3 regions of the Hominisplanchenecus murintestinalis genome follow, and region 3 is predicted to be linked to each of the others. Evidence: predicted binding sites of a transcription regulator. Region 3 holds the regulator's gene; each other region holds the start of a gene.
What was found. Region 3 encodes NrdR, which represses ribonucleotide reductase genes. Its sites were predicted from a motif close to CACAANATNTTGTG; they were not measured.
Positions count from the first base shown of each region.

Region 1: a site for NrdR is predicted at 1,748-1,761, ahead of nrdD (anaerobic ribonucleoside-triphosphate reductase). Genes of this name have one in related genera too.
Region 2: a site for NrdR is predicted at 1,536-1,549, ahead of NFR99_RS01635 (ribonucleoside triphosphate reductase). Genes of this name have one in related genera too.

Region 1 is NZ_CALPCM010000015.1:15,955-19,083, reverse strand. It holds gene NFR99_RS07375 (aspartate carbamoyltransferase regulatory subunit) at 1-172, opposite strand, end outside; gene pyrB (aspartate carbamoyltransferase) at 212-1,129, opposite strand; gene NFR99_RS07365 (putative ABC transporter permease) at 1,232-1,597, opposite strand; gene nrdD (anaerobic ribonucleoside-triphosphate reductase) at 1,776-3,129, shown strand, end outside.
Region 2 is NZ_CALPCM010000002.1:112,588-115,716, reverse strand. It holds gene NFR99_RS01645 (tetratricopeptide repeat protein) at 1-226, shown strand, start outside; gene hflX (GTPase HflX) at 243-1,490, shown strand; gene NFR99_RS01635 (ribonucleoside triphosphate reductase) at 1,724-3,129, shown strand, end outside.
Region 3 is NZ_CALPCM010000005.1:58,019-61,147, reverse strand. It holds gene NFR99_RS03460 (GHKL domain-containing protein) at 1-106, shown strand, start outside; gene NFR99_RS03455 (hypothetical protein) at 134-274, opposite strand; gene trmB (tRNA (guanosine(46)-N7)-methyltransferase TrmB) at 357-1,025, opposite strand; gene nrdR (transcriptional regulator NrdR) at 1,060-1,509, opposite strand; gene NFR99_RS03440 (PRC-barrel domain-containing protein) at 1,647-1,907, shown strand; gene NFR99_RS03435 (TetR/AcrR family transcriptional regulator) at 1,956-2,594, opposite strand; gene NFR99_RS03430 (efflux RND transporter permease subunit) at 2,596-3,129, opposite strand, start outside.

The sequences.
Region 1 (3,129 bases), on a different contig from region 3:
ATTCGATTTTAATGATATCTTTCTTTCCCATTTTATTGCTGCGGGCATTTTTGATGATGGCTACGCAGCAGTCCATTTTATCCAGTTTCAGGTATTTATATATGGACATGCTTTTTCCCGCAGGGATGTGGTCGAGAACCACGCCTTCGTTTAACTGGTCGATATTTAACATACTTACCTCCTATGCCGCGGATCTTGCGGCCGTTTTGTCTTAGCCTTTGAGTTCCAGAAGTGTGAGGATCAGAGCCATGCGGACATACACGCCATACTGTACCTGTTTAAAATAAACGGCTCTCGGATCGGCGTCTACTTCTACGGCAATTTCATTCACACGTGGGAGTGGATGAAGAACCAGCATATCCGGGCGTGCCAGGCTCATCTTTGCATTGTCCAGAATGTAGAAATCTTTCATGCGCACATAGTCTTCTTCATTGAAAAAGCGCTCCTGCTGAACTCTTGTCATGTACAGGATGTCAAGCTCCGGCATGACTTCCTCCAGGCGTTCTACCTCTTTATATTCATATCCGTTTTTCTTGATAACATCTTCCCGGACATAACCCGGAAGTTTCAGTTCCTCAGGGGAAATCAGGATAAATTTCACGTTTTCATAGCGGACGAGGGCATTAATCAGGGAATGTACAGTGCGGCCGAACTTTAAGTCGCCGCAGAGACCGATGGTGATATTGTCCAGGCGCCCCTTCAGGGAGCGGATAGTCATCAGGTCTGTCAAGGTCTGGGTGGGGTGCTGGTGGCCGCCGTCGCCCGCGTTGATGACGGGGATGGAGGAGTGCATGGACGCTACCATCGGAGCCCCTTCTTTTGGATGGCGCATGGCACAGATATCTGCATAGCAGGAAATCATGCGGATCGTGTCGGCTACGCTTTCACCTTTTGAGGCGGAGCTGGAAGCGGCCGAAGAAAAACCAAGCACATTACCGCCCAGATTCATCATCGCTGCTTCAAAGCTGAGTCTGGTTCGTGTGCTTGGTTCATAAAAAATAGTAGCAAGTTTTTTACCGTCGCAGATATGCGCGTACTTTTCAGGGCTGGCCTCAATGTCACGGGCGAGGTCGAGAAGCTGTGCAACTTCTTCCACGCTGAAGTCTAAGGGACTCATCAAATGTCTCATAGTAATCTCCTTTGGTATGAAATAAGCTAAATTTTACTTTCACCATATCATATACCAAACGGAATAGAAATTCAAGAGAAAATTGTGTGTTGATTCTGCGGTTTATTTTGCGGTAGTTTTTTCAAAAAACAGTCCGGCAAGAAACCAGAGAGGGTAGTAGTCCAGGCGTATGACACCTTTATAGTTGAAGCGGCAGCCCGAATAGTTCCAGGGGCAGATACCGCGCTTTTTGAGAAAGCTTCCGGTAAGAAATTCTACTGTGAAGATGGCAAAGGCATAGACGGTGCCGCGAACCCATACACAGCGGTCTTTTAGAAGACCGACAAGGGCGGGGAAAAAAGAAGCCATTCCGTAAATAGGAAACATCCATATAGAAGAGCGCCCGAAAAGTTTCATTTCCCGTCTTCGGAAGGCCAAAAATCCTGTCCAGAGCAGTTCCATGCACCAGCCGTAAATACCGCATTTCATAAAATTATTCTTCATATGGACAAGTATGCGCATCTTGCGGCGGGATTATTCATGGGATATTTTGAAAATACCCCTTTACGCCCACCGTATTTTGTTATATACTTTAGGGACAATATCTTGTTGGATAAAGAAGTGAAATGACAAATACAACACTAAATATGGTGAGGAGGATACAAGGATGTATGTAATTAAAAAAGACGGCACCCGGGAAGAATTTAATGTGGACAAGATTATTGCGGCGGTGAATAAGTCGGCGGCGAGGATTCTGTATAAATTTTCAGAGGATGAGATAGAGTTTCTGTGCAGGTCCGCAAAGGAAAAAGCAGAGTCCCTTGGAAAGGCGGGTATTACGATTCCTGAAATGCACAACATTGTGGAGGGAGCTTTAGATAAGGTAAATCCGGCGGTGGCAAAGAGCTACCGGGATTACAGGAATTACAAGCAGGATTTTATCCATATGATGGATGATGTGTATACGAAGAGCCAGTCTATCCGTTATATCGGGGATAAGAGCAATGCCAATACAGACAGCGCTTTAGTGGCTACGAAGCGGAGCCTGATTTTCAATGAGCTGAATAAAGAGCTGTACCGGAAATTTTTTATGACACGGGATGAACGCCAAGCGTGCAAAGACGGTTATATTTATATCCATGACCAGTCTGCAAGGCTGGATACGATGAACTGCTGTCTGTTTGATGTGGCGACAGTCCTGAAAGACGGCTTTGAGATGGGGAATGTATGGTACAATGAGCCAAAGACGCTGGATACGGCGTTTGATGTAATGGGAGATATCATTCTGAGTACGGCGGCGCAGCAGTACGGCGGCTTTACGGTGCCGGAGGTAGATAAGGTGCTGGCGCCCTATGCGGAAAAGAGTTACCGGAAATATAAAGAAGAATTCCTCAAATACGGGGATGCCTCCTGGGAAGGTTATGCCGAGAAGGCTGAAACGTATGCCATGGATAAGGTGAGGCGCGACTTTGAACAAGGCTGGCAGGGGATTGAGTACAAGCTGAATACCGTCGGTTCTTCCAGGGGGGATTATCCGTTTGTAACGGTTACCCTGGGGCTTGGCACAGAGCGTTTTGAGAAAATGGCAAGCGTATCCCTGCTTGACGTTCACCAGAAGGGGCAGGGGAAGCCGGGAAACCGTAAGCCGGTGCTGTTTCCGAAAATTGTCTTTTTGTATGACGAAAACATTCATGGCGCGGGAAAAGAGTGTGAGGACGTGTTCGAGGCAGGAATCCGCTGTTCTGCAAAAACAATGTATCCGGACTGGTTGTCTATGTCCGGGAAGGGATATATTTCCAGTATGTATAAGCGTTACGGGAAAGTAATCAGCCCTATGGGATGCCGAGCGTTTTTGAGCCCCTGGTATGAGAGAGGCGGCATGTATCCGGCAGACCAGAATGACAAGCCCATATTTGTGGGACGTTTTAATGTGGGTGCGGTAAGCCTTCATCTGCCGATGATTCTGGCAAAGGCCCGTTCTGAGAGCCGGGATTTCTATGAAGTGTTGGATTATTATCTGG
Region 2 (3,129 bases), on a different contig from region 3:
GGCAAAAATGGCGCAGCAGGACTATGACGCAGCGCTTGCCGCTGTGGCAAAGGGATTGGCGATGGATACGGAACAGGGAAAACAATCTTTGCTCTATAATGAGATTGTGGCCTATGAACACAAAGGAGAATTTACGGCAGCGAAGATGAAGGCTGAGATTTATATGGAAAAATATCCTGCGGACGAGGCGGGACGGAAAGAGTATGAGTTTCTTTTGAACCGTTAACAGGAAGGAGGCGCAGATGGAAGCATTTGAGCTGAAAGAGATAGAAGAGCGAGTTATCCTGGTGGGAGTCCAGGAAAACAATGGGGAAGATACGGAAGAGTCCCTGCAGGAGCTGGCAGAGCTGGCGCGCACAGCGGGCGCAGAGACGGTGGGAAGCCTGATTCAGAACAGAGAGGCCATTCATCCGGGAACCTATATCGGCAAAGGAAAAATCGAGGAGCTGCGGGCGATGGCAGATATGCTGGACGCCACGGGAATCGTGTGTGATGATGAATTGTCCCCGGCGCAGCTTCGGAATCTGGAGCAGGAGCTGGATATGAAGGTTATGGACAGGACGCTGATTATCCTGGATATTTTTGCGGCGCGGGCGAGCACCAATGAAGGAAAAATACAGGTGGAGCTTGCTCAGCTGAAGTACCGTCAGGCGCGTCTGGTAGGGCTGCGGGATTCCCTTTCCAGGCTGGGGGGCGGCATCGGGACGAGAGGACCGGGTGAGAAGAAACTGGAAATGGACAGACGTCTGATTAAGGATCGTATTGCCCAGCTGAACCGGGAGCTGGCTGACGTGAAGCGCCACCGGGAAGTAACAAGGGCAAAGCGGAGTAAGAATAAGGCTCCGGTGGCGGCTATCGTGGGTTATACCAATGCAGGAAAGTCGACTCTTTTAAATACTCTGACAGGGGCGGGAGTTCTGCAGGAGGATAAACTGTTTGCAACTCTGGATCCCACAACGCGGATGCTGGAGATGGAAGGGGGAGCGCAGATTCTGCTTACGGATACGGTAGGATTTATACGCAAACTGCCTCATCATTTGATAGAGGCGTTCCGCAGTACCCTGGAAGAAGCGAAGTATGCCGATATTATTCTTCATGTGGTGGACGCATCGAACCCGCAGATGGAAAAGCAGATGTATGTGGTCTATCAGACGCTGGCGAATCTGGGCGTGAAGGACAAGACGATGGTGACGCTGTTTAACAAACAAGACAGAATAGCGGAAAAGGAAAACCTGCGAGACTTTAAAGCAGATTACTGTCTGAAGATTTCCGCAAAAACAGGGGAGGGGCTGGAGGAGATGAAGTCTCTTCTGGAAAAGCTTCTCCGGGAGCGCAGTATCCTGATTGAACGGCTTTATCCTTACGGGCAGGCAGGGCTTATCCAGCTTATAAGAAAGCACGGGCAGCTTCTGGAGGAGGAATACCGCCCCGAGGGCATCTATGTGAAAGCGTACGTGCCTGTGGAGATTTATGGAACTGTGGCGCTGTAAGGATGCGGCGTGGTATTCATAATATGTCTCATTTATTCATAAAAACACTACATTTTGTAATGGCGAAACAAAATTGTCATATATGTAGTGCTTTTTGTGTTGACGCTGTAATATATCTCTGTTAGAATAGAACGTGCCGATTCAGCCGGGCTGGACGGCTGTGACAAATGAAGAAAATATTAAGCGCGCATTTGGGGCGCATACGATATGTTTCGCATGGAAGGAGAAGCGGTATGTTCAAAGTAGTAAAAAGAGACGGAGAAGTCGCGGAATTTAATCTGGAGAAGATTTCCGATGCAATTGCCAAGGCATTTGACGCCACGGAGAAGCAGTATAACGGAGATATGACGGGGCTTCTTGCTCTGCGGGTGACGGCGGATTTCCAGCCGAAGATTAAGAATGAGCTGATTGACGTGGAGAGCATCCAGGACAGCGTAGAGGAGGTGCTGGTTCAGACCGGATACGCTGATGTAGCCAAGGCATATATCCTGTACCGGAAACAGAGAGAAAAAATCAGGAATATGAAGTCTACAATTCTGGATTATAAGGAGATTGTAAACAGCTATGTAAAGGTAGAGGACTGGCGTGTTAAGGAAAATTCTACCGTGACTTATTCCGTGGGAGGGCTGATTCTGAGCAATTCCGGCGCGGTGACCGCCAACTACTGGCTTTCAGAAATTTATGATGAAGAGATTGCAGACGCCCACAGGAATGCGGATATCCATATCCACGACTTGTCCATGCTTACCGGGTATTGCGCGGGCTGGTCGTTAAAGCAGCTGATTACAGAAGGGCTGGGAGGCATTGAGGGGAAAATTACTTCAGCGCCCGCCAAACATCTTTCCGTGCTCTGCAACCAGATGGTGAATTTCCTCGGAATTATGCAGAATGAGTGGGCGGGGGCACAGGCGTTTTCTTCCTTTGACACCTATCTGGCGCCTTTTGTAAAGGCAGACAATCTTTCGTATCAGGAAGTGAAGAAGTGCATCGAGTCTTTTATCTATGGGGTAAACACACCGAGCCGGTGGGGGACGCAGGCGCCGTTTTCGAATATTACGCTTGACTGGACGGTGCCGGATGATCTGGCGGAGCTTCCGGCAATCGTGGGCGGAAAGCCGATGGACTTCTGCTATAAAGACTGCAAGAAAGAGATGGATATGGTAAACCGCGCTTTTATCGAAACGATGATTGAGGGGGATGCGAACGGAAGGGGGTTTCAGTATCCGATTCCGACTTATTCCATCACGCAGGATTTTGACTGGTCAGATACGGAAAATAACCGCTTGCTCTTTGAGATGACGTCAAAATATGGAACGCCTTATTTTTCAAACTATATCAACAGCGATATGGAGCCAAGCGACGTGCGGAGCATGTGCTGCCGCCTGCGCCTGGATTTGCGGGAACTGCGCAAAAAAACAGGGGGATTCTTTGGTTCCGGGGAGAGCACCGGGAGCGTGGGCGTGGTTACGGTTAACCTGCCGAGGATTGCCTATCTTTCCAAGAATGAGAAGGAGTTTTATAAGCGGCTTGACCATATGATGGATATTTCCGCACGTTCCCTGAAAATTAAGAGGGATGTTGTCAGCAAGCTTCTGGACGAAGGACTGTATCCGTATACGAAACGTTATCTGGGAAGTTT
Region 3 (3,129 bases):
CATCGGCCTTGCCTCCATTTCCGCCGTTTCAGAAAAATACGGCGGTTCCGTAAAAGCCTCTAACAGCGACACGGAATTTTTTGTGGATGTGGCTCTGAAGATATAAAGAGAAAGGGCATAATAAATGCAAACCCTATTTCTTTTTTTCGCCAAATTTCCCCAACACCTTATTCACTTCATCCAGCGACTTTTTCACCATAAGCATTTTCTTATTCAGCCCCGGCTTTTCCATCACTGCCATTCCAATCTTATCCTGCAGGGTTCTTTTCCGCATAGACACCGCCTACCGCCTTTTGCTGTTATTATATGCCAAGACACCCATTCCGTGATTAGCAGCCCCCGCCTTCAGCTGAACGTTACGCCTGCATCTCTACACTGCGCTTTTTCCGGCTGATAATCATTTTGTGGATAGGATTCCCTCTTTCCGAAAACTTCTCTTCATATTCGGTCATCACGTTTCCCTGCATCATCTCTTCATTGTGATGCAAATCAAAGGTGCAGGTCTCCAGTTCCCATTCGGATTCTTTTGCTTCTTCCAGTGCAAACTCAAACAACCCTCTGTTGTCTGTCTTAAACTCTACTTTCCCGTTTTCTTTCAGGATTTTATCATAGCGGCTTAAGAATTCCCTGGAAGGAAGCCGCCGTTTCGCGTGGCGGTCCTTCGGCCACGGGTCTGAAAAATTCAGATAAATTTTTTCCACCTCATTCGCCTCAAAGATATCCGGCAAATCCCTGGCGTCAATGCAGAGATAATATAGATTGGGTATTTCCTCCATTTTCTCCCGCTTCTGAAGCGCCCGCAGCAGTACGCTGGTATATCTCTCAATTCCCACATAATTGATACCCGGATGAAGGAGCGCCATCTCTGTTACGAACTGTCCTTTTCCCATTCCCACTTCAATATGCACAGGGTTATCATTCCCGAAAATCTCTCTCCATCTCCCTTTCCAGACTTCCGGTTCCTGAATGACCCATCTGCTGTTTCCTACTGTCTCATCAGCTCCCGGTATATTTCTTAAACGCATAATTTTCCTCCCATGTAATCCATCTGCTTCCTGCCTAATTCAAAATTTTCTTCAACTCATCCATAAATGTATTGACATCTTTAAACTCTCTGTATACGGAAGCAAACCGCACATATGCCACTGCTTCAAGGTTTTTGAGCTTATCCATCACAATTTCACCAATAACCTTGCTCTCAATTTCGCGCTCTTCCCGGTTAAATAGTTCTGTTTCTACATTATCTACCAGTTCCTTAATTTTCTGTACAGGAATCGGCCTTTTGTAACATGCGCGCAGCACACCGGCCTCTATCTTTGACCTGTCATACTCTTCACGGCTGTTATCTTTTTTTATGACAACCAAGGGAATTGTCTCGACTTTTTCATATGTAGTAAACCGCCGTTTACACTCATCACACATCCTCCGCCTTCTAATTGAGCTATTATCATCTGCCGGCCGGGAATCCACGACCCTTGTATTATCCTGATTGCAAAATGGGCATTTCATAGTTTTCCTCCTTAGCTGCACTTAAAATTCCAACGCCGATTCTTTTCTTTTTTTATACCCCACTTTCCCCTGAATTGTCAATGCATGGTTTCCTTTTTTTTGCATAGGCTGTAATAAAACCCATGTGTGAGGTTCTTATGCGTATCTGTGATCTCCGGCAAAAAGAGGTAATTAATATCTGTACCTGCCGTTCCCTTGGCTGTGTCAATGATGCGGACATCGACTCCTGCACCGGCTGCGTCGTGGCGCTGATTGTCCCGGGTCCCGGAAAACTCTGTTCCTTTCTGGGGCGCGACACAGAGTACATCATCCCCTGGAAGTGTGTGAAACAGATTGGGAATGATATCATCCTGGTAGAAATTGACGAGGATGAGTGCAAAAAGAAATGTGACGGATAAACCGCCGGGCGGGCAGCAGTCCTTTTTCTGCTGCCCGCCCCTATATTACTATGCCTGTGCATTTCCCTCAAAGATTTTTACGATATTTTCATATACAAACTCTTTCATCTGTCCCATACTGATCTCCGCCGCCTGCCTATTCCCCAGATAAAAGCAGAATCCCATGAACTGGGTAAGCAGCGTCTCAATCGCTAAAAAATCCGGCTCTTTTTGCAGCAGGCCTTCTTTCCTTGCCTGCCCTAAAAGACAGTCTGCCGTCTCTTTCAGCCTTCCTTCTCTAAGGAAACCGCCAGACTTTTCCCCGCCGCACTTCTTCGCCGCCTCTGAGCCGAGCACATAATAGCAGAGATAGCGGATAAGCACCTGCCTTTTGGGAAAATTCTGTTCCATATCGTCTAAAATCGCAAAAATCTGCTCCCGGAAGCTTCCCTGTTTCAGCGCCTTTTCCGTCATATGGCAGAGCCCCTGGTGGAGCTGATAAAAAACCGCCTTTCCCAGCAGCTCCTCTTTCGTGTCAAAATACTCATAAGCTGTTCCTTTCCCAATTCCCGCCTTAGCGGTAATCTCGGAAATTTTCATGCCATAAATTTCTTTTCCTTCTTCCATCAGTTCATTTACTGCCTCATACATCGCCACTGCCTTTGGAGCTGAAAGCCGGAGGATACGCTCTATTCCAAAATCTATCACATTAAATTTCCTCCTCCGTCATATCTTTCTTCCTGTTCAGTAAGTCATAAATGCACGGAACGACTACCAGTGTCAGCAGCGTGCCATAAAGAAGTCCTCCTACGGCCACAATTGCCATAGGCTGCACCATATCCGCACCCATTCCCAGTCCGACGGCCATTGTACTCAGTCCAAGAATTGTCGTGAGCGCCGTCATCAGGATTGGGCGCAGCCTGGTTCGGCCTGACTCTATGATGGCCGCTCGTTTCTCCATGCCGCCCCGCCTGAGCTGGTTGATATAGTCCACCAGAACGATTCCATTATTTACGATAATACCCGAAAGCATAACAAAACCTATCATCGCGATAACGCTCACCGGCTTTCCTGTCGCCCAAAGTCCCAGGAAGCCGCCTGTAAATGCCAGAGGAATCGTAAACATAATAATAAACGGAGAGAGCAGCGACTGGAACTGCGCCACCATAATCAGGTAAATCAGCAATACCGCCAGACCAAGCATTTTCAAAAGCTCCACCATAGATTCGTTAATCGTCTCATT